One region of the Pseudomonas sp. G(2018) genome, then DNA from elsewhere that is predicted to be linked to it. Evidence: predicted binding sites of a transcription regulator. Region 1 holds the regulator's gene; each other region holds the start of a gene.
What was found. Region 1 encodes FliA, which starts transcription of late flagellar genes. Its sites were predicted from a motif close to CTAAAGTTTNNNNNNNNNNNGCCGNTAA; they were not measured.
Positions count from the first base shown of each region.

Region 2: the regulator FliA is predicted to act here: its motif matches at 4,596-4,623, upstream of motA (flagellar motor stator protein MotA).
Region 3: the regulator FliA is predicted to act here: its motif matches at 4,122-4,149, upstream of FFS64_RS22240 (methyl-accepting chemotaxis protein).

Region 1 is NZ_SCOO01000008.1:118,356-128,243, forward strand. It holds gene FFS64_RS10895 (RHS repeat-associated core domain-containing protein) at 1-786, opposite strand, end outside; gene flhA (flagellar biosynthesis protein FlhA) at 1,136-3,265, shown strand; gene flhF (flagellar biosynthesis protein FlhF) at 3,277-4,602, shown strand; gene fleN (flagellar synthesis regulator FleN) at 4,719-5,549, shown strand; gene fliA (RNA polymerase sigma factor FliA) at 5,546-6,286, shown strand; gene FFS64_RS10920 (chemotaxis response regulator CheY) at 6,453-6,824, shown strand; gene FFS64_RS10925 (protein phosphatase CheZ) at 6,844-7,632, shown strand; gene FFS64_RS10930 (chemotaxis protein CheA) at 7,704-9,888, shown strand, end outside.
Region 2 is NZ_SCOO01000002.1:270,342-280,229, forward strand. It holds gene serB (phosphoserine phosphatase SerB) at 1-1,122, shown strand, start outside; gene asd (archaetidylserine decarboxylase) at 1,250-2,110, opposite strand; gene FFS64_RS03275 (rhodanese-like domain-containing protein) at 2,129-2,944, opposite strand; gene FFS64_RS03280 (HDOD domain-containing protein) at 2,987-4,525, opposite strand; gene motA (flagellar motor stator protein MotA) at 4,692-5,543, shown strand; gene motB (flagellar motor protein MotB) at 5,547-6,566, shown strand; gene rsgA (small ribosomal subunit biogenesis GTPase RsgA) at 6,676-7,707, opposite strand; gene orn (oligoribonuclease) at 7,815-8,357, shown strand; gene FFS64_RS03305 (trimeric intracellular cation channel family protein) at 8,559-9,170, shown strand; gene queG (tRNA epoxyqueuosine(34) reductase QueG) at 9,152-9,888, opposite strand, start outside.
Region 3 is NZ_SCOO01000027.1:23,947-33,834, forward strand. It holds gene FFS64_RS22220 (bifunctional diguanylate cyclase/phosphodiesterase) at 1-1,548, shown strand, start outside; gene FFS64_RS22225 (NorM family multidrug efflux MATE transporter) at 1,598-2,992, opposite strand; gene FFS64_RS22230 (LysR substrate-binding domain-containing protein) at 3,151-4,071, shown strand; gene FFS64_RS22240 (methyl-accepting chemotaxis protein) at 4,259-6,235, shown strand; gene FFS64_RS22245 (VWA domain-containing protein) at 6,373-7,860, opposite strand; gene FFS64_RS22250 (hypothetical protein) at 7,919-8,425, opposite strand; gene FFS64_RS22255 (hypothetical protein) at 8,430-9,167, opposite strand; gene FFS64_RS22260 (SUMF1/EgtB/PvdO family nonheme iron enzyme) at 9,202-9,888, opposite strand, start outside.

The DNA.
Region 1 (9,888 bases):
GTCCAGGAAATTGTTCGTAGTTGATGGAGACGAGGCTTCCGTAGAACTTAAAATGGTATTGGTGGAGCTTTTAGGAAAATCTTTACGGAATTTGGCTTGTATGGGGTCTTTTTTCAGGATTTTTTTATCTAATTTTATTATTTTATCGTTGGTTTTCAGGGCGTCCTCGGGAGATAAGTTGGAGTATCTGTAAAGTTTGCCGTTACGCGTTACTTTTCCACTGATTCGAGTTGCCTCGATAAGAAGTTTTGAATATTTCCCGTTCGGATCACTCCTGTTTACCGGATCTCCCAAACAATAAGCATATGGATTTATCCCCCCTCTCCCAAATGGACTCAAGCGGTCCGGGCTGATAAAACGCATCAAAACCGGATTGAACATTCGATACCCATTACCCAAAAAATAGTACCCGGTCACCGGATCCGCTCGCTCGCCATTGAAACCGAGCAGGCTGAGTAATCCACTGGCAGCTGAGCGGTGGCCGTAGGGTGAATAGGCGATTGAGTGTCGTGGATGATTGGCCTTGAGCGTCTGCAACACCGAGCGTTGTCGATCGGTTGCCAATAGCGTGGTGTCGCGAGTATTGCCGTCGTCCTGCTGCTGAGCCAACAACTGGTCGAGGTGTTGGACAATGGAGGAGTGCGCCGCGGCGGTTATCACGGTCGTCAGTTGGCTTTCGCAGTAGAAACACTGCTGCTCTGGCGCGTTTGCCGACGCATTTGCGATCAGGCGGTCCAGGGCGTCGTAGTGATATCGGCTGAGCACGGTGACGGGCAGCGATGGCATGCGTGAGTGCTCCGAAGGTTCGAAGTGCTGGCGCTCAGTATCGGTGGGATTGCATGGGGAGGGTACTAGCAGAACTGATAGGTTCGGTCGCGGCACAATCTTCTGAATCACCCAATACCTGTGGCGAGGGAACAAGCTCCCTCGCCACATAGGGATTTGATTCGATTGCTTGGTTTGCCGCATAGGCAGTTCCGGCCTCTTCGCGAGCAGGCCAGAGTAGGCAATACAGATTTCCTCTGACAAACCCCTCTATTTCAACCCCTCGCAAAAGTTGGAAAGCTTCTTGCAGTAGCCCCGCTGCGCCCGCTTCAGGCGTCAAAAGTTTGCTTTAAAGGCACGGGGATTACCGGTGGATCGCTCTCAGTTACTCAGCAGTACACGCACGCACATGGCAGACCTCAGTCGAGGCAATCTGGGCGTGCCGTTGTTGCTGCTGGTCATGTTGGCGATGATGATGTTGCCGATGCCGCCGTTCCTGCTCGACGTGTTTTTCACCTTCAACATTGCCCTGTCGATTGTCGTATTGCTGGTCTGCGTCTACGCCTTGCGGCCGCTGGATTTCGCGGTGTTCCCCACCATCCTGCTGGTGGCGACGCTGTTGCGGCTGGCGCTGAACGTGGCCTCCACGCGGGTGGTGATGCTCCACGGCCAGGATGGTCACGCGGCCGCCGGTAAGGTGATCCAGGCCTTCGGCGAGGTGGTGATCGGCGGTAACTATGTGGTCGGTATCGTGGTGTTCGCGATTCTGATGATCATCAACTTCGTCGTGGTGACCAAGGGCGCCGGGCGGATTTCCGAGGTGAGCGCGCGTTTCACCCTCGATGCGATGCCCGGCAAGCAAATGGCGATCGACGCCGACCTCAATGCCGGCCTGATCGACCAGGCCCAGGCCAAGGCCCGTCGTTCGGAAGTGGCTCAGGAAGCCGAGTTCTACGGTTCCATGGACGGTGCCAGCAAGTTCGTGCGCGGTGATGCCATTGCCGGTTTGCTGATTCTGTTCATCAACCTGATCGGCGGCATGGCGGTCGGTATCTTCCAGCACAATATGACTTTCGCCGATGCTGGCAAGGTTTACGCACTGTTGACCATCGGTGACGGTTTGGTGGCGCAATTGCCATCACTGCTGTTGTCCACCGCGGCGGCGATCATGGTGACCCGTGCTTCCGGTTCGGAAGACATGGGCAAGCAGATCAATCGCCAGATGTTCGCCTCGCCCAAGGCCCTGGCCGTGTCGGCGGGTTTGATGGCAGTGATGGGCCTGGTGCCCGGTATGCCGCATTTTTCCTTCCTGAGCATGGCCGCCCTGGCGGCGGGTGGCGCGTACCTGTTCTGGCGCAAGCAGAACATCGTTAAGGTCCAGGCTCTGCAAGAGGTCAAGCGTCAACAGGAACTGCTGCCGTCGCCGGCCCGCGCCCAGGAAACCAAGGAGCTGGGCTGGGATGACGTGACGCCGATCGACATGATCGGCCTGGAAGTGGGCTATCGCCTGATTCCGCTGGTGGACCGCAATCAGGGTGGTCAATTGCTGGCGCGGATCAAGGGCGTGCGCAAGAAGCTGTCCCAGGACCTGGGTTTCCTGATGCCGACCGTGCACATCCGCGACAACCTCGACCTGGCGCCGAGTGCCTACCGCCTGACCCTGATGGGGGTGATCCTGGCAGAAGCGGAGATCTACCCGGACCGCGAACTGGCGATCAACCCCGGGCAGGTCTACGGCTCGCTCAACGGCATCACCGCCAAAGATCCGGCTTTCGGGCTGGAGGCGGTGTGGATCGAAATCAGCCAGCGTGCCCAAGCGCAATCGCTGGGCTACACCGTGGTCGATGCCAGTACCGTAGTGGCAACCCACTTGAACCAGATTCTGTACAAGCACTCCAGCGAGCTGATCGGTCACGAGGAAGTGCAGCAACTTATGCAATTGCTGGCGAAAAACTCGCCGAAACTGGCCGAAGAACTGGTGCCGGGCGTGCTGTCGCTGTCGCAATTGCTCAAGGTCCTGCAGGCTCTGCTGGCCGAGCAGGTGCCGGTGCGCGATATTCGCAGCATTGCCGAAGCCATCGCCAACAACGCTTCCAAGAGTCAAGATACTGCCGCATTGGTGGCCGCGGTGCGTGTCGGCGTTTCCCGCGCCATCGTCCAAAGCATTGTAGGCACTGACTCCGAGCTGCCAGTTATCACGCTGGAGCCAAGGTTGGAACAAATATTGCTCAATAGTCTGCAGAAGGCAGGACAAGGCTCGGAAGAGGGCGTTCTGCTGGAGCCAAGCATGGCTGAGAAGTTGCAACGCTCGTTGATCGATGCGGCGCAGCGCCAGGAGATGCAAGGTCAACCGGTGATTCTGCTGGTAGCCGGTCCGGTTCGCGCGATGCTCTCGCGGTTTGGCCGTCTGGCAGTCCCGGGTTTGCACGTTTTGGCTTACCAGGAAATCCCTGACAACAAGCAAGTGACCATCGTTGCGACAGTAGGGCCCAACGGCTGAGGTAGTGGGTTATGCAAGTTAAGCGTTTTTTCGCCGCCGATATGCGTCAGGCCATGAAACTGGTTCGTGATGAGCTGGGCGCCGATGCCGCCATCATTGGCAACCGCCGGATCGCTGGTGGTGTCGAGCTGACGGCTGCCCTGGATTACAAGCTGTCGGCGCTGGCGCCGCGTGTTCCGAACATGGAACTCGAAGACGAGCTGCGCAAGACGCAATCGCGGATCGTCACCGCCCAGGCCGAATTGAGCCTGCGCAGCGAGGGCGAGAGCGATAACGCCACCAATCGCCAGTTGTTCGCCGGCCTGCCGCTCACGGCCGCCGAGCCGCTGATCGAACCAACCTATGCCGAGCCCCGTCGCCCTGCGCCGGCACCTACTGCTGCGCCTGCGGTCGATCAGCGGGTGTTCGACTCGATGCGTTTCGAACTCAACGGCCTGCGTGAATTGCTCGAAGTACAACTCGGCTCTTTGGCGTGGAATCAGCTGCAAGGCAGCCGTCCGGACCAGGCCAACCTCTGGCGCCGCTTGCAACGCATCGGCCTGTCCGGCCCGTTGTCGCGGGATTTGCTGGCGCAGATCACTGATATCGAAGAGCCCCGCCAGGCCTGGCGCATGTTGCTGGCCCACTTGGCGCGGATGATTGCCACACCGGAAGTCGAACCGCTGGAAGAGGGTGGTGTGATTGCCATGGTCGGTCCTGCCGGCATGGGCAAGACCACTACCCTGGCCAAGCTGGCTGCCCGTTACGTACTCAAGTACGGCGCGCAAAACATCGCGCTTGTGAGTATGGACAGCTATCGTATTGGTGCCCAGGAGCAACTCAAGACCCTGGGCCGGATTCTCAACGTGTCGGTAACCCACGTCGATCCGGGCCAATCGCTGGTGCAGGCGCTGGATCCACTGCTGCGCAAACGCGTCGTGCTGATCGATACCGCCGGCCTGCAAGCCAGCGATCCGGCGCTGCGCATGCAGCTTGAAAGCCTGGCCGGGCGTGGCATCAAGTCAAAAAATTACCTGGTCCTGGCAACCACCAGCCAAAAGCAGGTTCTAACCGCCGCTTATCACAGTTACAAGCGCTGCGGGCTCGCTGGCTGCATCCTGACTAAACTGGATGAAACGGCGAGTCTGGGCGAGGTGTTGAGCCTTGCCATCAGCCATGAGTTGCCGGTGGCGTACCTGACCGATGGTCCGCGGATTCCGGATGATTTGCATCTGCCGCGTCGTCATCAACTGGTCAGTCGCGCCGTGAGCGTGCAAATGCAGGAAGAGCCCAGCGAAGAAGCCATGGCTGACATGTTCGCTGATATCTACCACAGCCCGACCAAGCAGGTAGGCTGAGGTGGCAATGAATCGTTTTTGTACCTACATCGATGGTCTGCCATGCATTGTTCCAGTTGCGAACGCGCAGCCAGTAATGTGGCCTCCGTCTATGCAAGACAAGGTAAAGAAATAATATGGGCAGCATGCATCCCGTACAGGTGATCGCGGTGACCGGCGGCAAAGGTGGCGTCGGGAAAACTAACGTGTCAGTGAACTTGTCCCTGGCTTTGGCTGAGCTTGGCCGGCGCGTCATGCTGCTGGACGCCGATCTGGGGCTGGCGAACGTCGACGTTCTGCTGGGCCTGACACCCAAACGTACCCTGGCCGACGTGATTGAAGGTCGCTGCGAGCTGCGCGACGTTCTGTTGCAGGGGCCTGGTGGCGTCCGCATCGTTCCGGCCGCGTCCGGCACCCAGAGCATGGTGCATTTGAGCCCGGCGCAACACGCCGGCCTGATCCAGGCGTTCAGCGACATCGGCGACAACCTCGACGTGCTGGTGATCGACACCGCTGCGGGTATCGGTGACTCAGTAGTCAGTTTCGTGCGCGCCGCGCAGGAAGTGTTGCTGGTGGTCTGCGACGAGCCGACCTCGATCACCGACGCCTACGCATTGATCAAATTGCTTAACCGCGATTACGGCATGAATCGTTTCCGCGTCCTGGCCAACATGGCGCAGAGCCCGCAGGAAGGCCGCAACCTGTTCGCCAAGTTGACCAAGGTTACCGACCGCTTCCTCGACGTCGCCCTGCAATACGTTGGTGCTGTGCCGTATGACGAAAGCGTGCGCAAGGCCGTGCAGAAGCAGCGTGCCGTTTACGAAGCCTTCCCGCGGTCCAAGTGCTCGCTGGCGTTCAAGGCGATTGCACAAAAGGTCGATACCTGGCCGTTGCCCGCCAACCCGCGCGGGCACCTGGAGTTTTTCGTCGAGCGTCTCGTGCAACAAACGGCAGGACCTGTGCTATGACAGCCAGCGGTTACAACCTCTACAAGAAGTCGGCGCGTGACGCGCAGTACGAGCTGATCGAGCGTTACGCGCCACTGGTCAAACGCATTGCCTACCACCTGCTGGCGCGTCTGCCGGCCAGCGTCCAGGTCGAAGACCTGATCCAGGCCGGGATGATCGGCCTGCTTGAAGTGTCGACCAAATACGACGCCAGCAAAGGCGCGAGTTTCGAGACGTACGCGGGCATCCGCATCCGCGGCGCCATGCTCGATGAAGTACGCAAGGGGGACTGGGCGCCACGTTCGGTCCACCGCAATACCCGCATGGTCAGCGACGCCATTCGCTCGATTGAAGCTAAAACCGGCCGTGACGCTAAAGATCACGAAGTTGCGGCCGAACTCCAATTGAGTCTCGACGATTATTACGGGATTTTGAACGACACCCTGGGCAGCCGCTTGTTCAGCTTCGACGATCTGTTGCAGGACGGCGAACACGAAGGGCTGCACGAGGATGGCGCGAGTGCTCATCTCGAACCGTCACGCGATCTGGAAGATGAACGCTTCCAGGCGGCGCTGGCGGACGCGATTGCCAATTTGCCGGAGCGTGAGCGACTGGTGTTGGCGCTGTACTACGACGAAGAGTTGAATCTCAAGGAAATCGGTGAGGTCCTGGGGGTCAGCGAATCTCGAGTCAGCCAGTTACACAGCCAGTGCGCGGCCCGTTTGCGGGGGCGTTTGGGAGAGTGGCGAGCGCGCTGAAGGCAGTGTGGGGGCACTGCGACGTGGCTGGTGGGGTGATGAACCGCGCCGGTCTCGATCCGCTGTACTCCAGACAGTCCTCGAGTGTTTTGCCAGATTGATTGAAATGGCGCGTCCAGGTGCTGGGCGCGTTTTAGTCTGCTTGGAGGTCGAATTGGACAAGAACATGAAAATCCTCATCGTTGATGACTTCTCAACGATGCGGCGGATCATAAAAAACCTGTTGCGTGATCTTGGGTTCACCAACACGGTCGAGGCCGACGATGGCATTACCGCCATTCCGGTACTCAACAGCGGGAGCATCGACTTTCTGGTAACGGACTGGAACATGCCTGGCATGACCGGTATCGATCTGCTGCGCCACGTGCGTGCCGATGAAAAGCTCAAGCACCTGCCGGTGCTGATGGTGACCGCTGAAGCCAAGCGCGAACAGATCATCGAAGCGGCCCAGGCCGGTGTAAACGGCTATGTGGTCAAACCCTTCACGGCCCAGGCGTTGAAAGAAAAAATCGAGAAGATTTTCGAACGCATCGGTTGAACTGCGCCACGGGGGAGCTATGGGGCATAACGAATCTTCGCAGGGTGATTTTGAATCGACCCTGAAAAAACACGCCGTCGAACTGGTCGCGAGCCTTGAGAAGGGCAGGTTCGGCGATGCTGTGCAATTGATCCATGAGCTCAACCAGACCCGTGACCGCGGCCTGTATCAGGAAGTGGGCAAGCTCACCCGCGAGCTGCATAGCGCGATCGTCAATTTCCAGATTGACCCGCACATGCCGCAAGCCGAGGAAGTGTCACAGATCACCGATGCGACCGAGCGCCTGTCCTATGTGGTCAAGCTGACCGAGGCCGCGGCCAACCGCACCATGGACCTGGTGGAAAGCGCCACGCCGGTGGTCAACCGCCTGAGCGATGAAGCCCAGGCCTTGAGTACGGACTGGGGACGGTTCATGCGTCGCGAAGTCGGGGCTGAAGAGTTCCGCGAACTGGCCCGGCGGGTCGACGGTTTCCTGGCGCGCAGCGCCGAAAACGGCCGCGCGGTGTCGAGCAACCTCAACGACATCCTGCTTGCCCAGGATTACCAGGACCTCACCGGTCAAGTGATCAAGCGCGTGACCCAGCTGGTCACCGAAGTTGAAAGCAACCTGCTCAAGCTCGTACTCATGGCCAGTCAGGTGGACCGCTTTGCGGGCATCGAACATGACCGTGAAGCGATGCTTGCCGAAAAAGATCCACAAAAACATCTCTCTCAGGGTGAAGGTCCGCAGATTCATGCCGATAAAAGAGAAGACGTTGTGTCCGGTCAGGACGATGTGGACGATTTGCTATCCAGCCTGGGATTTTAGAATTTTAGTTTTCTAGAGTTTTGGAATTTTAGGTTTTTTGGGTTTTTAGACCTGTTAGGAGCACACCATTAATGAGCTTCGGCGCCGATGAAGAGATCCTTCAGGATTTCCTGGTTGAGGCCGGCGAGATTCTAGAGCAACTGTCCGAGCAACTGGTCGAGCTGGAAAGCCGGCCGGATGATGCGGACTTGCTCAATGCAATTTTTCGCGGTTTTCACACTGTAAAAGGGGGCGCCGGCTTCCTCCAGCTCAACGAGCTGGTGGAGTGCTGTCACATCGCCGAAAACGTGTTCGACATCCTGCGCAAGGGCGAACGTCGCGTCGACTCGGAATTGATGGACGTGGTTCTCGAAGCACTGGACGCGGTGAACAGCATGTTCAGCGAAGTCCGCGAGCGCAGCCCGATCACGGCCGCTACGCCTGAATTGCTCGCGGCCCTGGCCCGTCTGGCCGAGCCGCAAACGGCTGATGAGGCCGCACCGGCACCCGTTGCCGACGTGGTTGAAGAGCCTGTCGCTGAAAGCGAATCGGGCGATATTACCGACAATGAATTCGAACAACTGCTGGACTCGCTGAACGCCGTGAAGGCACAGGCCGAGGCGCCGGCGGCTGCTCCGGCCGGCGACGGCGCTGCCAGTGACGAAATCACCGATGCCGAGTTCGAGTCGTTGCTCGACCAGTTGCACGGTAAAGGCCAGTTTGCCGTTGATGCGGTGGTGGCTCCTGCCGCGCCTGCCGCGCCGGAAGCGCCGAAAGCCGCCGGCGACAGCTCCGATATTACTGATGACGAATTCGAAGCACTGCTCGACCAGTTGCACGGCAAGGGCAACTTTGCGGTGGATGCGCTGGAGTCGGCCATCGCTTCGGTGCCAACTCCGGCAGCACCTGTCGCCGCTGCGGCCGGTAGCGACCTGATCACCGATCACGAATTCGAATCGCTGCTCGACGAATTGCACGGCAAAGGCAAGTTCACCGAAGTCGGCACCGCCTCCGGGGCTGCTTCAGGCACCAGTGCACCGGTGGCGGCACCTGTCGCCAAGGCTGCGCCGAAACCGGCCGCCAAGGCGCCCGAACCGAAAGTCGAAACTCCAGCGGCTGCTGCCGCTCCGGCTCCGGCCCGCGCCCCGGCATCGGCGCCAGCGGATAAACCGGCCAGCGAAGCCGAGACGACCGTGCGGGTCGACACCGCGCGTCTCGACGAAATCATGAACATGGTCGGCGAATTGGTGCTGGTGCGTAACCGCCTGGTCCGTCTTGGTGCCAACAGCGCCGATGAAGCCATGTCCAAGGCCGTGTCGAACCTCGACGTGGTCACGGCCGACCTGCAGACCGCGGTCATGAAGACCCGGATGCAACCGATCAAGAAAGTCTTCGGGCGCTTCCCGCGCCTGGTTCGCGACCTGGCTCGCCAGCTCAAGAAAGAGATCAACCTGGAGCTGGTCGGCGAAGAAACCGACCTCGACAAGAACCTCGTCGAGGCCCTGGCCGACCCGCTGGTCCACTTGGTGCGCAACGCAGTCGATCACGGCATCGAGTCGCCGGAAGAACGCGAAGCTTCGGGCAAGGCCCGTGGCGGCAAGGTGATCCTGGCCGCGGAGCAGGAAGGTGACCACATCCTGCTGTCGATCTCCGATGACGGTAAAGGCATGGACCCGAACGTCCTGCGTTCCATCGCGGTGAAACGCGGTGTGATGGACAAGGATGCGGCCGATCGCCTGAGCGACACCGAGTGCTACAACCTGATTTTCGCCCCGGGCTTCTCGACCAAGACCGAGATTTCCGACGTGTCGGGTCGTGGCGTGGGCATGGACGTGGTGAAAACCAAGATTTCCCAGCTCAACGGCTCGATCAACATCTACTCGGCCAAGGGCCAGGGTTCGAAGATCGTCATCAAGGTGCCGTTGACCCTGGCGATCATGCCGACGCTGATGGTCATGCTCGGCAACCAGGCGTTCGCGTTCCCGCTGGTGAACGTCAACGAGATCTTCCATCTCGACCTGTCGACCACCAACGTGGTGGATGGCCAGGAAGTGGTGATCGTGCGGGACAAGGCGCTGCCGTTGTTCTACCTCAAGCGCTGGCTGGTCAGCTCCGCCGCTCACGAAGAGCAGCGCGAAGGCCATGTGGTGATCCTTTCGGTGGGCACCCAGCGGATCGGCTTCGTCGTCGATCAACTGGTGGGCCAGGAAGAAGTGGTCATCAAGCCATTGGGCAAAATGCTCCAGGGAACCCCGGGCATGTCGGGCGCCACCATTA
Region 2 (9,888 bases), on a different contig from region 1:
ATTCTCGACATCGGCCAGGCGGTGATCCACGACACCCTGTCGTTCGGCATCCTGGTTGAAATTCCTGACACCGAACAAGGCAAGTCGGTCCTCAAGGACATCCTGTTCAAGGGCTATGAACTTGATCAACAGGTGCGTTTCACGCCGGTGTCCGAAGAGGATTACCAGCAGTGGGTTGGCAACCAGGGCAAAAAACGCCACATCGTGACGCTTTTGACTCGTAAAGTGACCGCCGGGCAATTGCAGGCCGTCAGTTCGATCACCGCCAAGTATGGCCTGAACATCGACCACATCGATCGTCTGTCCGGGCGCATGCCGCTGGATACCCCGGCCGACAAGGGCAAGGGCTGCATCGAGTTTTCCGTGCGCGGCGAAGCGGCCGATCCGCAAGCGTTGCGGGCCGAGTTCCTCAGCGTGGCCCAGGAGCTGAACGTCGACATCGCCTTCCAGGAAGACTCGCTGTTCCGTCGCAACCGTCGTCTGGCGGTGTTCGACATGGACTCGACCCTGATCGAAGCCGAAGTCATCGACGAACTGGCCAAGGCGGCTGGCGTGGGCGACAAGGTGTCGGAAATTACCGAGCGGGCAATGGCGGGTGAACTGGATTTTCGCGCCAGCTTCAAAGAGCGCCTGGCGTTGCTCAAGGGCCTGGATGTCGGCGTGCTGGATTCGATCGGTGCCTCGCTGCGCCTGACCGAAGGTGCTGAAACCCTGTTCGCCGAACTCAAGCGCCTGGGCTACAAGACGGCCATTCTGTCGGGCGGCTTCACCTACTTCGCTAAGCAATTGCAGGCCAAGCTGGGTATCGATTATGTGTTTGCCAACGAACTGGAAGTGGTCGACGGCAAGGTGACCGGCGTGGCGGTCGAGCCGATTGTCGATGCGCAGCGCAAGGCTGATCTGCTCAAAGAACTGGCGCACAAGGAGGGCTTGCGTCTGGAGCAGACCATCGCGGTCGGCGACGGTGCCAACGACCTGCCGATGCTGGCGATTGCCGGTTTGGGCGTGGCATTCCGCGCCAAGCCACTGGTCAAGCAGTCGGCCAAACAGGCGATTTCAACGCTGGGGCTGGATGGCGTGCTGTATCTGCTGGGCTTCCGCGATCGCGACGGACAGCTCTAACCCCGCAAAACACCTGTAGGAGCGAGCTTGCTCGCGATGATCGTCAACGATGACGCGGGCATTCTGATTGCCCGCGTCGCTCTGAGGTTCATCGCGAGCAAGCTCGCTCCTACAGTACCGGTGTGTATCAGGCTTTTGGTGAGCCCATGCCCTGGCCCATCTGCACCGGCGAGCCAGCGACCAGCTCCTCAGCCCATTTCACCTGATCCGGCCCGAACAGCACGACAGCGGTCGAACCCAGCTTGAAGCGACCCAGTTCCGCGCCTTTTTCCAGATGGATCGGCGCGCGGGCGGCTTCGTCGTAACGGAACGTTTTCAGCTCGCGCTTAGGCGGTGTAACCAGGCCGGCCCATACGGTTTCGATCGAAGCCACGATCATTGCACCCACCAGCACCACGGCCATCGGCCCGCGCTCGGTGTCGAAAATGCACGCCACACGCTCGTTGCGGGCGAACAGTTCAGGGACGTTTTCAGCGGTGGTCTGGTTGACCGAGAACAGACGGCCCGGAATGTAGACCATCTCACGCAGGGTGCCGGCCAGCGGCATGTGCACACGATGGTAATCCTTCGGCGACAGGTAAATGGTGGCGAACTCACCCCCCATGAACGGCGCGGCGTTGGCTGCGTCGCCACCCAGCAGCTCCAGCACGCTGAAGCTGTGGCCCTTGGCCTGGAACACGCGACCGTGTTCGATCGGGCCGAGCTGGCTGACCGCGCCGTCGGCCGGGCTGAGGATCGCCCCCGGCGTTTTGTCCAGTGGGCGGGCGCCGTCTTTCAACGCGCGGGTAAAGAAGGCGTTGAAATGCTCGTAGGCGGTCAGGTCTTCGACCAGGGCCTCGGACATGTTCACCTGGTAACGCTGGGCGAACCAGGCGGTGAAGGCATTCTTGAACCAGCGCACGCGGCATTCGGCGATGCAGCCGGCCAGTCGCGAGAGCAGGTTGTGGGGTAGCAGGTACTGGCTGACGATAAACAGACGCTTGTTCATTAACTGTCCTTAAAAACCTTAATTCTCTACAGGGGTGTCGGGATGGTTGCCCCATTCGCCCCAGGAGCCGGCGTAGCCTTTGACCCGCGGATAACCGAGGGACTTGGCCACCAGATAGGTGAAGCCAGAGCGATGGTGAGTCTGGCAGTGGGTGATCACTTCTTTGTCTTTGCTGATCCCGAGTTGTTCGAGGATTTGCGGCATATCGGTGCGGATGCGCAGGTTGCGTGACCGATCCATGCCGGCGGTCCATTCGAAGTTCACGGCGCCGGGGATGTGTCCGCCCTTGGCTGCCAGGACTTTCTCGCCGGAGAACTCCAGCGGTCCGCGCGCGTCCCAGATCGCCAGGTCGGCAGCCCCCAGGCGGCTTTGCAGGTACTCACGGGTGGCGGTCGGCTCGTCGTGCAGGGTCAACGCAACCGGTCCACCAACGGCAGCCGGGATCTGGATCGACATGGGCATGCCTTCTGCCAGCCAGGCGGTCAGGCCGCCGTCAATATAGTGGTACTTGCTGTGGCCGATGACATCCAGAAGCCAGATAAAACGCCCGGCCCAACCACCGCCTTCATCGTCATAAACCACGTAGACCGCGTCGGGGTTGTGTCCCAGCTCACCGAACAAGGCTTCGAGTGCCGCTTGCGGCGGCATCAGTCCCGGTGCGGGCGCCTGACCGAGTTGCGTGCGTTTCGGGTCGACGAACCGTGCGCCGGGGATATGCCCTTCGGCGTAGCGGGCACTGCTGGTCAGGTCCACCAGAATCAGTTCGCGGGCGTCGAGGCGAGGGAGCAAGTCGCTCGGTTCGATCACCAGCGGCAAGCCAGAGAAGTCAGACATGTGAGGTCTCCAGGGCACAAAAGGGAGGATTGTAACGCAGCGTCATTTGCCGCGCTGACTAAAGCTGTGCAGCGCTTTTTCGATGCACTGTGCGGTTTTGCCGAAGGCTTGCACGGTGATCTCCGAAAACGGTCCGCCGCCCTGGTCCGCCACGACGATCATGATCACCCGGCCATTGTTGACCAGTGATCGCAGCAGCAGGTGTTCGCCGCTGAATTGCGAACGCAGGCTATTGGGCAGCAGGGCGGAAAATTGCGCGTTGTTGTCCGGTGACAGGCGCACCTGGGCCTGCTGCGCGAGCAAGCGCTGCAGCACGGTACTCTGGCTGACCGCGAAATTCATACCGGCAACTTCCTTCGGCAACCCGGCAGTCTGGTGAACCCGAAGATTGGCATGGGTGCGGTCGGCCATCAGGATCATCACCCGGCGCATGCCGCTTGCGACCAAAGCGTCACGGGCGGAAGTGGTCAAGTGCATGGCGTTGGTAAAGCGACTCGGCTCGACCAGCAGCTCGGCACATTGTTTGCGCCACTTCACCAGATCTTCGGCGGTGGGTGCTGGCGCTGGCAGCAGCCCGGCGTGGACACGTTTCGTGCCCAACGGCCAGATCAGCGCAACGGCGGGGTGCCAGAGGTCGGGCATGGCGTGGTGGCGTGCACTATTGGCCGCCTGCTGATGCAATTGCTGTTGGACTTCGCCCATCGGCATTTGCAGGTAAAGGCTGGTCAGGTACTGCCAGCGCTCACTGTGCGGACTGTCCCAGGCCTGTTGTGCCGAGAGCGCCAGGCCGTTGGCCAGCAGCACCGTGTTGGCCGGTTGATTGAGCCAGCGGCGCAGGGTCGGGTCGTCGTCGAGACGGTTCTGCTGGTGCAACGGATGCTCGTTGTCGCGGGCAATGCGCAGGACTTTCACCAGTTCCCGCTGCTCGGTGAGCAGTAGTCGATAGCCTTGCTGTACCCAGATCGGCAGGCGCCAGATATCTGCGAGGGCCAGGCCGATTTCCAGCAGGCGCGTGCCAAACAGTTGCTTCTCGACTTTGCGCGCCGACTCGCGTTTGTGGATGACCCGCAGCTCCCATTCTTCGAGTAATTGCGGATGCGTCAGCGCCAATGGCCACAGTGGCGACAGAAACAGCAAGCTGCCCCAATGGATGTCCTGCCATAGTCGCGCCAGACGGCTGGCAAAAAAACCGTTGGCCTGTTGTGTGGCGTGCTGACTGATCATCTGCAACTGACGCAGGGCTTTCGGAATCTCGGCCATGGGCTTTGCGGGCAAGCGCTCGAGCAGTTCTTCGGTGCGCTTGAGGCCAAGGCGATTGATCGCGACTTCAAGGTTTTCCGCAGGCTCGGTCATGCTGCCATGGGTGTGGCGATTGGCATGACGAATGACACTCAAGGCCAGGGCCGGGCTGCCCTGCATCAATTCGGCGATGTCGCGCAGCGAGCTGCGACTGTCGCGGATCGCCCGACAGACAAGGTCGTGACTGTCTTGCGGAACCGGCAGGCGCACGCCATCGAGAAGCTTGACCCAGCCTTCGAGGGTGGTCGGTTTTGCAGGCGGGACGTTCGTTTCGTTAGCCATGTCTGGAGGCGATCATCGTCAACATTACCTGGGCCCGGAGTGGGTCAAATTGGCTTTTCGCCTGAACTGGCTATAGTCTGGCGCAGTTTTGCCGATAAGTAGAAGAAGAGATTTTTTAACTTCCGAATATGACCTTGAACCCGACTCAGTAAGTGCTCTCCTACCTATGGCTAAAATAATCGGCATCATCGTCGTATTCGCGAGCGTGCTCGGCGGATACGTGCTCTCCCACGGCAAAATCGCCGCCCTGATCCAGCCTTTCGAAGTGATGATTATCGGTGGTGCGGCCCTCGGTGCATTCCTGCAGGCCAACCCGGGTCACATGGCGATGCACGTTCTCAAGAAAGCCTTGGGAATGTTCAGTTCGCGCTTCAGCCACGGGTTCTATCTGGAAGTGCTGGGGTTGATCTACGAGATCCTCAACAAGAGTCGCCGCGAAGGCATGATGGCGATCGAAGGCGATATCGAAGATCCCGCCGCGAGCCCGATCTTCGCCAAGTACCCTACGGTGCTCAAGGATGAACGCATGACAGCGTTTGTCTGCGATTACCTGCGTATTATGTCCTCCGGCAACATGGCTCCCCACGAACTCGAAAACCTGTTCGACATGGAGCTTGCCAGCCTCAAGGAAGATCTGGACCACCCGTCCCACGCAGTGAACGGCATTGCCGACGCCATGCCGGGTTTCGGTATCGTCGCGGCGGTACTGGGTATCGTAGTGACCATGGCTTCGCTGGGTGAAAGTGACCAGAAAATGATTGGCGTGCACGTTGGTGCAGCGCTGGTCGGTACCTTCTTCGGTATTCTCGCGGCCTACGGTTTCTTCGGTCCCCTGGCGCATGCCCTGGGTCACGATGCCAAGGAAGAACTGAACGTCTACGAAGCCATCAAGGCCTCGCTGGTCGCTTCGGCTTCCGGCATGCCGCCATCGCTGGCGGTAGAGTTCGGGCGCAAGGTTCTGTACCCGGCGCACCGCCCTAGCTTCGCCGAGCTGGAACAAGCGGTTCGCGGCAGATAAGCCATGGAAAATAACCAGCCGATTATCATCAAGCGCGTCAAACGCTACGCCGGCGGGCATCACGGCGGCTCCTGGAAAATCGCCTTCGCCGACTTCGCCACGGCGATGATGGCGTTCTTCCTGGTGTTGTGGCTGTTGTCCACAGCTTCACCGGAACAGAAGCTTGCCATCGCCGGTTACTTCAAAGACCCGATCGGCTTCACTGAAAGCGGTACGCCCTACATCATCGATTTGGGCGGCACGCCAGAGTTGGCGCCGGAAAATACCCTCAACCCCGAGGTGAAGTCCCAACCGCAGCCGGACAAGGTGACTGTCGACGCCGAACAGGTCGAAGGCATGGCCGAGATGGTGGAGAAGGAGCGTCTCGAACTGTTGCTGCAAGAATTGCAGAACAAGGTCGAAGAGAATCCGCAGCTGCAGAAGTTCAAAGACCAGATCATGTTCGAGATCACCACGGACGGGCTGCGCATCCAGATCGTGGATGCCGAGAACCGACCGATGTTCGACTCCGGCAGTGCCCGCCTGAAGCCGTATTTCGAAGACATCCTGCTGGCCATGGCCGACACCATCAAGGCGGTGCCGAACAAGATCAGCATCAGCGGCCACACCGACGCCAAGCCGTACAGCGGCCAGGGTGATTTCGGTAACTGGGAGCTATCGGCCAACCGAGCCAACGCCGCTCGCCGTGCGCTGGTCGCAGGCAGCTATCCGGATCAGCAAGTGGCGCGAGTGGTCGGTTATGCCTCGTCGGCCTTGTTTGACCGCGAGCATCCGTTCAACCCGGTCAACCGCCGTATCGACATCGTGGTGCTGACCAAGAAAGCCCAGCGTGCCATTGAAGGTTCGCAAGGCGCGGAACCGACTCCCGAGCCAGCGCAAGGGCAAGGCGGTCCGGGTGAAGTGCCAACCGACCCGAACGCGTTGCCGGCGGACAAGGAGCCGTTGCCGGCTCACGAACTTCGCGAACGGCTGAATCTGTTTGACGACCCGGCCCCCAAACCGGCTGAAACGCCCAAGCCTTGATTTAGAAAGTCGGGGTAGCTGACCCGACTTCTTCGCGAGTCAGAACAAAATCCCAAGCGAAAAAAAGCCGCGAACATCTCGCGGCTTTTTCATGTCGGCGGGAGTCGGCTCAGTAGCCGTTTTCCGGCAAACTCGCGATGATCGAGCGGTAGCTGTTCATCCGTTGTTGCTGCACGCGGCCATCTTCCAGGGCCTTGAGCAGGGCGCAACCCGGTTCACGGTCGTGCTTGCAGTCGCGGAAGCGGCAGGTGCCGAGCAGGTCGTTGAACTCGATGAAGCCGGCTTCGACGTCGGCACGGCTGACGTGGCCCAGGCCGAATTCGCGAATACCCGGGGAGTCGATCAGCTCACCGCCGCCGGGGAAGTGGAACAGCCGCGCGGTAGTGGTGGTGTGAGTCCCCTGGCCGGACAGCTCGGACAATGGCCCGACACGGGTTTCGACTTCCGGTAGCAGGCTGTTTACCAGCGATGACTTGCCGACGCCGGACTGGCCGACGAACACACTGATGCGCCCGTCCAGTTGCTTCTGAAGTTGCTCCATGCCGTTGCCGTGATGGGCCGACACTTCGAGTACCGGATAACCCAGGGTGCGATAAACCGCCAGCAAGGCATTCAGCGCCGGGGCGTTATGCTCGTCGATCAGGTCGAACTTGTTCAGCAGCAGCAGCGGCTTGATTCCCGCGTGTTCGGCAGCGACGAGGTAGCGGTCGATCAGGTTGGCGTGTGGCTCAGGCAATGGCGCGAAAACGATGACGATCATGTCGACGTTGGCTGCAACCGGCTTGAGTTGACCACGGCTGTCCGGGCGGCACAGTTCGGTGTTGCGCGGCAGTTGCGCGACGATCACGCCGATGCCCTGGTTGCCGGCACGCCAGACCACCTGGTCGCCGGTCACCAGCGCCGGCAGGTTGGCGCGCAGGTGGCAACGGAATACCTGGCCGGCCAACTCGCCATCACGAGCCTCGACTTCGACCTGCACACCGAAGTGCGCGATCACCAGGCCGTGCTGTTCCGGACCCAGGTCGCCACCTTCGAGTGCCTCGACAGCCGAGGACTCGCGTTTGGCGGCGCGGGCAGCGCGTTCGCCCTGAATCTTTTCGATGCGCCAGTTTTGACGACGATTGAGTTGGCGTTTGGCCATGGGTGTTCCGTATCAAGAATGCAGCGATTAGGTAAAACGGCCGCGAGTTTAGCACGCCCGGCCACCGGCCTAGGCTAAACTGCGCAGCATTGCCTAGGAGCCGACACATGCAAAACCCGCAGAACCTGATCTGGATCGACCTGGAAATGACCGGTCTGAACCCGGATACCGACGTCATCATCGAGATGGCCACCATTGTCACCGACAGCGACCTGAACACCTTGGCCGAAGGTCCGGTGATCGCCATTCATCACAGCGACGAAATCCTCGCCGGGATGGACGAGTGGAACACCCGCACCCACGGCAATTCGGGCCTGACCCAGCGCGTGCGCGAAAGCCGTATCACCATGGCTGAAGCTGAAGCGGAAACCATCGCCTTCCTGGAGAAGTGGGTGCCGAAGGGCAAGTCGCCGATCTGCGGCAACAGCATCTGCCAGGATCGTCGCTTCCTTTATACCCATATGAAATCCCTGGAAAGCTATTTCCACTACCGCAACCTCGACGTTTCGACGCTCAAGGAGCTGGCCGGACGCTGGGCGCCGGACGTGCGGGACAGCTTCAAGAAGGGCAGCACCCACCTCGCCCTGGATGACATCCGCGAATCCATCGCCGAGTTGCAGCACTACCGCAAGCATTTCATCAAGTTCTGATTGGGTGGTGTCTGTGCCGGCCTCTTCGCGGGCAAGCCCGCTCCCACAAGGGCAGCGATAACCCTGTGAGAGCGGGCTTGCCCGCGATGGCGTTCGTCCAGTCACGGAGCGACCGTGTGAGAGGATGAAGTTCTTGGGGGCGCTCTTTTGGTGCTTAGGTGAAGTGAGTAGACTGCGCGCCTTTCTGCAAGGACCGCCACCATGTTGCTGATGCTTTACCTGATCGCCATCACCGCCGAAGCCATGACCGGCGCCTTGTCCGCGGGCCGTCGCGGCATGGATTGGTTTGGTGTGGTGCTGATCGCGTGCGTCACGGCATTGGGCGGCGGTTCGGTGCGCGACGTGCTGCTCGGCCACTACCCGCTGACCTGGGTCAAACACCCGGAATACCTGATATTGACGACCATCGCGGCGATGTTCACGGTGTTCACCGCCCGCTGGATGCGTCATCTGCGCTCGTTGTTTCTGGTGCTCGACGCCGTCGGTCTGGTGGCGTTCACTCTGATCGGCTGCATGACCGCCCTGGAAATGGGGCATGGCATGTTGGTCGCGTCGGTCAGTGGCGTTATTACCGGGGTTTTCGGCGGCATCCTGCGCGACATCTTCTGCAACGACATTCCACTGATCTTCCGTCGCGAACTCTATGCCAGCGTCTCGTTCGCCGCGGCATGGTGCTACATGCTGTGTCTCTGGCTGAACGTGCCGGGTGAGCAAGCGATACTGATCACGCTATTTGGCGGTTTTCTGCTGCGCTTGCTGGCGATCCGTTTTCATTGGGAAATGCCGAAGTTCATCTACAACGACGAGGCCTGACGGTCAGCATGTTGCTGCAACGCCCATTCGACATGTTCACGCACCATCTCGGATGGATAATCGCGCCGCGCTTTTAAAGCTTCCAGAACCGGAATCGTTGATGGCGCGTTGCCCAGCCCGACCGCCAGATTGCGCAACCAGCTTTCGTAACCTGCCCTCCTCAGTGGCGAGCCTTCAGTGCTGCTTAGAAACCTGGTCTCATCCCACATGAACAATTCGGCCAGATCAGCGTTATCCAGATTGTGCCGTGGCTTGAAATCGCTTTCGCCAGACGGACGGGCGAAGCGGTTCCACGGGCAGACGATCTGGCAGTCATCGCAGCCAAACACCCGGTTGCCGATCAGCGGTCGCAAGTCCTCGGGGATCGCACCCTTGAGTTCGATGGTCAGGTAGGAAATGCAGCGTCGGGCGTCCAGCACATAGGGGCCGACGAAGGCGTTGGTCGGGCAGATGTCGAGGCAGGCGCTGCAGCGACCGCAATGTTCGGTGGCGTGGGGCGGGTCCACCGGCAGCGGCAAATCGACGAACAGTTCGGCGAGAAAGAAGTAACTCCCTGCTTTACGATTCAAGACCAGGGTGTTTTTGCCGATCCATCCCAGGCCGGCCTGTTCCGCGATGGCTTTTTCCAGCACCGGGGCGCTGTCGACGAACGCGCGGTAGCCGAACGGACCAATCACGGCCTGAATTTTTTCCGCCAGTTGTTGCACGCGTTTACGGA
Region 3 (9,888 bases), on a different contig from region 1:
GAGTCGGTCAGCAGTCTGTTCGATGACAACCGCAGTGCGGTGTTGTTGACGATCCCGGCTCTTCAGCCGGCGCCGGGCCGTTGCTGTCTGCCGACGGTGCTGCTGCTCGAACACGAGCCGCTGACCCCGCCCGACGGTGTAAGCGACTGGTTGGTACGCGATCATCTCGATACCGGCATGCTGCGCCGTTGCCTGCGTCATGTGCGTGAGCGCGGCGTGCTGGAAACCACGCTGCAGCGCCTGGCCGAGCAAGACCCACTGACTGGCATCGCCAACCGCCAGGGCTTCCAGACGCTGCTGACGGCGCGCCTGGCAGAAAACGAGGGCCGTGGCCTGGCGCTGGGGCACCTCGATCTCGACAACTTCCGTCACGCCAACGATGCCCTCGGCCACCAGGCCGGCGATCGCCTGATTCTGCAAGTCGTGGCGCGGCTCAAAAGCCAGCTGGAGGCCGGCGATCAGCTGGCACGGCTGGGCAGCGATGAATTCGCCTTGCTGATCGATACCCGCCGCGCCCCGCAGCGCGCCGAATGGATGGCCGAACGCATCACCGAAGCCTTGGCCGAACCTTATTGGGTCGATGGTGAAAGCCTCTTGATCGGCTCCAGTCTCGGTATTGCCCACGCCCGCGCCCAGGCCGGTGCCGACCCGTTGATGTGGCACGCGCACATCGCCATGCAACAAGCCAAGAGTACGCAGGGCTGCACCTTTCACATTTTCAACGAACGCATCAACCGCAATGCCCGCAGCATCGCCGACCTGGAAACCGAGCTGCGCCGCGCGTTGCGCCGTGATGAGCTGGAACTGCATTACCAGCCACGGCTGAATCTCGAGGACGGGCAAATCGTCGGCCTCGAAGCCCTGGTTCGCTGGCGCCATGCCGAGCGTGGTTTGCTGCCACCGAGCGAGTTCGTGCCACTGGCCGAGCAAAGCGGTTTGATCGTGCCGCTCGGTTACTGGGTGATTTCCCGGGCCTTGCGCGACATGCAGGCCTTGCGCGAACGCGGTTTGCCGCCGCTGCACATGGCAATCAACCTATCGTTCCGCCAGTTCCAGGACAGCCAATTGCTCTCGACCCTGAGCCGGCTGATTGCCGAGCGTGGGGTCGAGGCGCAATGGCTGGAATTCGAACTGACTGAAACCGCGGTCATGCGCCGCAGCGATCTGGTCAAGCAGACCATGGACGCCCTCGGGCGCCTGGGCGTGCGCTTCTCCCTCGACGATTTCGGCACCGGGTTCTCATCGTTCGTGCACCTCAACAGCCTGCCGATCACCTTGTTGAAGATCGACAAGAGCTTTGTCGGCGGCATGGAGCAACGGGAAGAGAACCGCAAACTGGTCCATGCGATGATCAACCTGGCGCACAACCTCAACCTGGAAGTCGTCGCCGAAGGCGTGGAAACGCCGCAGCAACTGGACCTGTTGCGTGGGTTTGATTGCGATCAGGTGCAGGGGTATCTGATCAGCAAGCCGTTGGCGCTGGCTGAGCTGGTGGAGTATCTGACTTTCGATGGCAGCCAACAGACGCCGCTGGAAGGGATGGTTTAACCCCCCCGGATTCCTTGTGGGAGCTGGCAAGCCAGCTTCCACAGGTGGTTCATTCGGCCTGGACTGCATCGAAATGCCGCGCCGCCGGCTCGCGCTTGATCATCCGCTTCATCTTCCACTCAAACGCCAGCGTCAAACCCACCGCCGCGCACGCCAGTCCCAGCGCCAGGCCCCACCAGACGCCCGTCGGCCCCCAGTTCAAGTGGAACGCCATCCACCACGCGGCGGGCGCGCCAATCAACCAATAGCAACCCAGGCCGACCAGGAATGTGGTCTTGGCATCCTTGAGGCCACGAATGCAGCCCATGGCGATGGTTTGCGTGCCGTCGAACAGCTCGAACCACGCCGCCACTGCCAGCAGGCTTACGGCCAGGTTGATGACCTCGCGGAATGCCGGGTCGTTGTGGTCGAGAAACAGGCCGATCAACTGATTCGGCAGCAGCCAGAAAACCATCGCAAAGCACAGCATCGCCGCTGCGCCGAAGGCGATGCCGACCCGTCCGGCCAATCGCGCATCCAACAGTTGCCCGGCGCCGTAGTGCTGGCCGATGCGCATGGTGATCGCATAGGAAATCCCCGCCGGCACCATGAACGCTACCGAGACGATTTGCAGGGCAATCTGGTGCGCCGCCAATTGCGTGCTGCCCATGGTGCCCATGCACAGCGCCGCGAACGCAAACAACCCGACTTCCACGGCGTAGGTGCCGCCAATCGGCAGGCCCAGGCGCCACAGCTCCTTCAGGTACTGATGGTTGAGCCGTAGCAATCCCTGACGCAGCGGGTAAGCGTCGTAAGCCGGATGCCGACGGATGTGCCACGCCAGCGCCAGGGCCATGAGGTTGGCCACGATCGCGGTGACCAGGCCGATGCCCATCAAACCCAGTTTCGGCAGGCCGAACATGCCGGTGATCAGTGCGTAGTTGAGCAGGAAGTTGGCCACTGTTCCGCCCAGGCTGATGACCATCACCGGCGTAGCGCGGCCGATGGCGCTGGTGAAACCACGCAAGGCCATGAAAGTCAGGTAGCCAGGCAAGGCGAAGGGTAAAAACACCAGAAACTGCCCGGCGGCCTGAACGTTACTCTCGGTCTGGCCGAACAGCAGCAGGACCGGCTTGAGGTTCCACAGCAGCAACCCTGCGCCCAGCGCCATCAACCACGCCAGCCACACTCCGGCCTGGGTCAGCCGGGCTGCGCCGAAAATATCGCCCGCGCCCTGACGAATCGCCACCAGGGTGCCGACCGCGGCAATCACGCCAATGCAGAAAATCGACACGAACGAATAGCTGGCCGCACCCAGCGAACCACCGGCCAGCGCTTCGGGACTCAGGCGCGCCATCATCAAGGTGTCGGTGAGGACCATCAGCATGTGCGCCAACTGCGAGGCGATCAACGGCCCCGCCAGCCGCAGGATGGCCCAGAGTTCAATACGTGCTGGATGTTGCATGGTCATCACGCTCTGTAGGAAAAGTCGACAGGAAAGGGTCGATTCTCGGCGCTCCGCGGGGTTTGCACAAAGGGATAAAAAGGATGGGTGGCATGATTAAAACTCATGCAGGAAAGTTTCTGCTAGGGTGGTCGAATCCCGGTTCAAGAGCTTTCCCCATGTCACGACGTCTGCCTCCCTTGTATGCCCTGCGCGCATTCGAAGCGGCGGCGCGACACAGTTCGTTCACCCGTGCCGCCGAAGAGCTGTCGATCACGCAAAGTGCGGTCAGCCGGCATATTCGTACGCTCGAAGAGCATTTTGCCTGCCGCTTGTTTCACCGAAGTGGTCGCCACCTGCAGCTGACCGAATCGGCCCGCTTGTTGTTGCCGGGGATCCGCGAGGGCTTCACTGCTCTGGAGCGGGCTTGTAATACCTTGCGCGCCGAAGACGACATCCTGCGCATGAAAGCCCCGTCTACCCTGACCATGCGTTGGTTGCTGGCGCGCCTGAGTCGTTTCCGCCACCTGCAGCCGGGCAACGAGGTGCAATTGACCAGCGCCTGGATGGATGTCGATTCGGTGGACTTCAACGATGAGCCATTCGATTGCGCAGTGTTGCTGAGCAACGGACATTTCCCGCCGGACTGGGAGGCGAGTTACCTATTCCCCGAAGAATTGATCCCGGTGGGCGCGCCCAACCTGCCGAGTGATCAGCTATGGGATGCCGCGCGCCTGGCCAACACCGAGCTGCTGCACCCGACGCCGGACCGCCGCGACTGGCGCAATTGGCTGGAGCGCATGGGCCTGGCCGATCAGGTGTCACTCAAGGGCGGGCAGGTGTTCGACACGCTGGAGCTGGGCATGATCGCGGCAGCCCGAGGCTACGGCGTGTCCATGGGCGATTTGCTGATGGTGGCGGAGGATGTGGCACAGGGGCGCTTGAGCCTGCCGTGGCCGACGGCTGTTGCCAGCGGTGAGAAATACTACCTGGTCTGGCCGAAAACCCGTCCGGGCGGTGAGCGCATGCGTCGGCTCAGCGACTTTTTGCAAAGTGAAGTCCGGGCCATGGAGTTGCCGGATGTCGAGCATCTGAGCTGAAACGATAGAGCGCCCAGTGTAGCGGCCTTGAGCCATATCCCCGCTATTCGCTCAAGTATTCCCGTTCGCCGCCGAAAATCTGCTCGTGGGACCTTCGTGCAGGTTCGACGCTACTTCCTAATTATTAGACATTTTGCTGAGTGTGCGCCGTGATCACGATGATCCAGGCACTTGGCCAGGAGCTGTCATGTCTCAACCTCGTGCCCGGATAGCCTCACAGCTTGGTCTTGCGCTCGCCGTGATTCTGGCGATCGTCATCACCGGCAGTACCTTGTTCGCCCTGCGTTCGCTGGACACCGCCAACCTCGCTACCCGCGAAGAACACCTGGCCAGTGAGGCCCGGTTGCTGGCCGATCAGTTGAGTACCTTTCACGGTACGCTGCGTGAAAGCACCCAGCGCCTTGCCGGGCTGTTCGAGAAGCGTTTCAGTGGAGGGCTGAGCGTGCACCCGGATGAACCGGTGGCCGTGGCGGGCATCCAGACACCGGGCTTGCACCTGGGCAGTGAAGTGCTTAACAACAACTTCAAGGAAGTGGACGAGTTCAAGCAGATGACCGCGGGCGTGGCGACGGTGTTCGTGCGCAGCGGCGAAGACTTCATTCGCGTCAGTACAAATGTCAGCAAACAAGACGGCAACCGTGCCATTGGCACTGTTCTGGATCACGCGAATCCGGCATACGCCCGTTTGATGGCGGGGCAGAGCTACGTGGGTCGATCCTTGCTGTTTGAACGCCTCTACATGTCGCAGTACACCCCTGTGCGCGACAGCAGCGGTAAGGTCATTGCCGTGTTGTATGTAGGATTCGATTACACCGACGCGCAGAAGGCGCAGTTCGAAAACCTCAAACGCTTCCGCATCGGCCAGACCGGTTCCCTGGCGCTTTTAGATGAGCAAAACAAATGGCTTGTGCCGATCGCAGGTGTGCAGGCTCTGGACCAAGCGGTGCCGGCAATTGTCGATCTGGCGAAAACACCGGGCAAGGGCGATTTCTGGAGCGACAAGTCCGAAGAGTTTTATAGCGTGGCCGTACCGTTCGAAGGTGGGCCGTGGTCGGTGGTGGCGAGCATGCCGAAAAACGAAATCAGCGCCGTGACCTGGAGTGTCGGTATCCAGCTGGCCATTGGCAGTTTGCTGGCGATGTTGCTGGCAGTGGGTTCGGCAGTCTGGCTGTTGCGCAGCAAACTTGCCCCGCTGGGGGATCTGGTGCGCCAGGCCGAAGCCTTGGGCGCCGGTGATCTGAGCGTCCGTCTGAGCGTGTCGAGCAACGACGAAATCGGTCAACTGGCCCGCGCCTTCAACCAGATGAGCCAGGCGTTGTCGACCATGGTCGAGCACATCCGCAATGCTTCGATGGAGGTCAACCGCCGCGCTCAGGCCTTGTCCGGCTTGTCCGGTGGCGCCTACGAAGGGATGGAACAGCAGTCGGGCGAAATCACCAGCATGGCCGGGGCCGTGGAAGAATTCAGCGCGACCTCGTTGAACATTGCCGACAACATGGGCAGCACCCAGCGTCTGGCCCAGGAAAACGCCCAGCAAACGCAGATTGGTCGCACGTCGATGGACGAAGCGTCCTCGTCGCTGGAGCAAATCGCCGGTGCATTGAACAGCACCGCAACGGTGATCAATACCCTGGGTCAGCGCTCCCAGGAAATCGGTGGCATCGTCGGTGTGATTACGTCGATCGCCGATCAGACCAACCTGCTGGCGCTCAATGCCGCGATCGAAGCGGCCCGTGCCGGCGAGCAGGGTCGTGGTTTTGCCGTGGTGGCCGATGAAGTGCGCAACCTTGCCTCTCGCACCCGTGAAGCCACCGATGAAATTTCCGGGATGATCCAGAGCATCCAGCAAGAGACCGGCAACGCCATCAGCACCATGGAACAGGGCAACGTGCTGATGCAGGAAGGCTTGTCACGCAACGCCAACGTCGCCGCGGCACTGGCGCGGATCGACGAGCAAAGCCGCTCGGCCGGGCAGCAGTTCGCCGCCATCACCACCGCCACTCAGGAACAGAGCAGCACCGCGACCTTGCTCAGCAGCAACCTGCAGAGCATCGCCCTGGCTAACAGCGAGCAGCGGGAAGTGGTGTCCAACCTGGCCGTCACCGCCAGGGAACTGGAGAAGCTGGCGGCGGATTTGCGGTCCGAGGTTGACCGGTTTCGTTGAGGTGCCTTTGAAATAGTTATCGCGGGCAAGCTCGCTCCCATAGGGTACCTGCGTCGTCGAACAATCGCGTAGACGACACAAATTCTGTGCGAGCCTGCTCGCGAATGAGGTCACCTCAATTCAGCATCTTTCCCCAGTTAATCGCACTTGGCATTGCTGGAGACTTCCTTGCTTGCCTGTTTCAACAGGTTACCCAACTCAGCCGCATTGGTGCTGTTGTAAACCCGGCCACCGGTGTTCTCAGCGATGCAGCGTGACGGGCCGCCAGCACCGATTTTCACCACGTTGACCCGCAGGCGCGGTTGTTCCCTGGCGATTCGACGGGATACCGCGCAAACGTCCTGCCCGCAACCGTCTTCTCCGTCGACAAACATCACGATAACCGCATCGTTATTGCGCCCGTCGACGGTACTCGCCGCATGGGCCAGGCTGTCGGCCAGCGGTGTGCCGTCGTCGGGAACCAGACCTCGAATCCCGTTGATCAGCCGCGGACGGTCGCCGAACTTGAACACACCCCGGTCCGGTGTTCTTTCGCAGCCGGCGAAGGTGATCAGGCGTGTGTCGATCTTCGGGTCCAGCCCGTTGATCATGCCGGCCAGCGAATCCTTGGCGACGTCCATGCGGCTGGGTTTGGCGGTGAGCCGCATGGTGCGGTTCGGGTCCAGGAGCTTGTTGATGTCAGGACCGAAGAACCAGTCCTCGTCGGCTTTCACTGACTTGATGTTCAAATCCATCGAGCCCGAAGTGTCGAGCACCACCACGAACTGCGGGACCTCTGACTTCGGCGCTGTTTTGCGGCAGGCGAAGTTGTCCAGCGTCGGGGCTGGTGGCGGGGCCGCCACTTCCGGTTTTGGTGGTGGAACCGGTTTGGGTGGCGGGGTCGGCTTGGGCTCCGGTACGGGTGCGGGTGCCGGTTTGGGTGGCGGGACCGGCTTGGGTTCCGGTACCGGTACCGGTTCTGGCGTGGGTTCTGGTGCCGGAACAGGTTTCGGTTCCGGTTCCACGACAGGTGCGGGAACAGGCTCAACCGGCTTCTCAACCGGTTTCTCAACTGGCGTAACCACCGGCGCTACAGGCGGAACCACGACAACCGGCTCACGGTGCAGGAACCACCAGAGCCAGAGCGCCAGAAGCAGCAACAGCAGCGCGAGTAAGGCCGCCGCGAGCCACCAGCCCCGCCGCGACGGCGGTACGACCGGCGCCACCGGAATCACCGGCGGCACGATCGGTTTGGGCGGACGCTGGTTCCAGCGCACCACCAAAGGCTCACCGTTGAGGCTGTAGAGTTTGTCCAGCTCAGGCGTGCCGAGCAGGCTGCGCAGGTCATCCGCTTCCTTCGGTTGACCGCGTTTTTGCAGTTCATCCGCCAGCTGTCCGAGGGACGTCTGACGTACCTCATAGGTTTCCAGCAAACGTCGTTGCGCGTCCTCGTTGAGATCGGCATAAGGCGTGGGTTGGCCGCCCAGTTCGGTCCACCATTCCAGCACGTCGCCGCTGCCCATCCGCGGGATGGCAAACAGACTGGCGACGGTCGGCGGAAAGTGTTTCTGGATGAGGGCGACTTTGGCTTGCAGCGCACTCATCCCCTCCGATGTGGCTTGCGCATCCCTGATGACCCGCTGCATGACGACGATTCCTGAAAAAGTGCAGGCATCCGTCGGGATGCCCTGCGGGGGTGAAAAATTACTCTTCGTAGCCGAGGCTGAATTGCAGCTGATTGACCTTCTTCTGCAACGTTTTCAGCTCTTGCTGCTTGGCCGCCAGTGCCGCTGGCGTTGATTTGGTCGTTGGCGCCGCTTGCGTAGCCTTGAGCTGCTTCTCGAGGTCGGCAATCTGCTTCTGCACCTGGGCTTCATTGCCACGCCGGGCCTTGAGCGAGTTCAGCAGTTGCGTCAGCGACTGATTCAGCGCCGCCTGGGATTTCTGCTGGCTGGCCAGATCGGCCTTGGTGCTGAGCTGCTGGGCCTGAATGTTCTCGTACACCTGACGGAACATTGCGTTTTGCTGTCGGGACTCGCTCAAGGCCAGTTCCTTCTGCTTGACCTGATCGCTGTAACCACCGGAATAGTCGCAGTTCATCTTGGTCAGCAGGCTGCTGTCGCGATTGGTTGCATCGCATTCGCCAGGCTGGGTCGCGCAACCGCTCAGGGCCAGGACGGCAGTGATGACCATCAGTTGTCGTAGCGTCATGTGCTTAGCCCAGGGTGATTGCGGAGCGTTGGCTGTACAGAGCGTCGACTTCCTTCTGCAGGCTGACGACTTTCTGGTTCATTCTCTGAATGTTCATCTCCACTTGCCTGATCTCGGCGCTGGAGCCTTGTGAACGCTCGGCGTCTGCCACTTTGCGGTACTCGGTGACTTTGGTACGCATGTTGGCAAGGTCTTTGCGCAGGCGCGCGATGTCCGAATCGATCCCGGCGATTTGCGCCTGGGCCCTGCTCTTGTCGACTTTCTTGTTGGCGATGTCCTTTTTGATCTGGGCAATTTGCGCATGGTCATCATTGATTACTTGCTGAGCGGTCGCCGTCCGGGCGATCACGTTCTGCGTGTCTTGTTCGACGTCGCTGTTCATCTTCGCCAAGCGGGTGGAGGTGTCGGCGTATTCGGCGCGACGTTGATCCAGGTAATAGTTCGCGCCCATGGCCACGCCACACGCGGTAATACCGGCGGCGATGACGCACACGGTTTTGTTGCTGCTGTTGGACAGCGCGCAAGCGAGGATGCCGACACCGGCGCCGACGGCGCAGGCCTGGTAACCGGACTTGCTGAAGAACTCTGCGTCATTGCCCTGGGTCAGGCGCGGGTCGGCACCGTCGCCTTCGCCTTCGCCGAGCATGGAGCTGCCGGTGTTGGCGCAACCGGTCATTAGCAGGCTGCTGGCGACTACGAATGCGATCTGTAGCTTGAAGCGAGTCCAAAGGCTGCGCGACATGATGAAACTCCTACGTAACGGTGTTGACGCGTTGTTATTGAGTGGCGGTTTTGCAGCTGGTCAGCCAGGCTACAGTGTCGATTTTCTGCTTTTGCAGGAACGCTTTCTGATTGGCCCAGTGAGTGCGCAGGTAAGGTTTGAGGTCTTGCAGCTGTTTGTTGCGGGTGATGATTTCTTCCATCACCGGGACTTGCGTTTCAAGCAGTGGCTGGCCGTACAAGGTAGCCGATTCCACCAGGCTGCTGGCGTAGTAACGGCTGAGTTTGTGCAGGCGATCCTTTTGCTCGTCGAGCTTGCCTTTACGCATGTCGCAACTGGCATCTTTGTCTGCGCTTTCACAGTTGAGCTTGTAGTTCTTTTGCAGGAAGTCCACGTACTGGCCGTCGTCGAGCATCTTGGTGCACAGGAACGCACCCAGGTTGAGGCTGGCGCGGATCGCCTGGTCGCGGGTTTCTTCCTGTTGCTGGTTGCTGGCGCGCAACTGGTTCTCCAGGGTCTGGAGCTTTTCCTTGAGTACTTTGTCTTCGACGCCCGAGGCGAGGTTGTTCAGGGATTGCACGGTGCCTTTGTCGGCGGATTCGGTTTCCTTGCTGCCGGTGCCGAGTTTCTTCCAGCTGCTTTCGATGCTGGCGACTCGTTCGCGAGAGGTGAGGGTCGGGGAAACCAGCACCAGTCGCAGGCCGGTGGTCTTGTTTTTCACCTGGCCTTCGGCATTGTAATA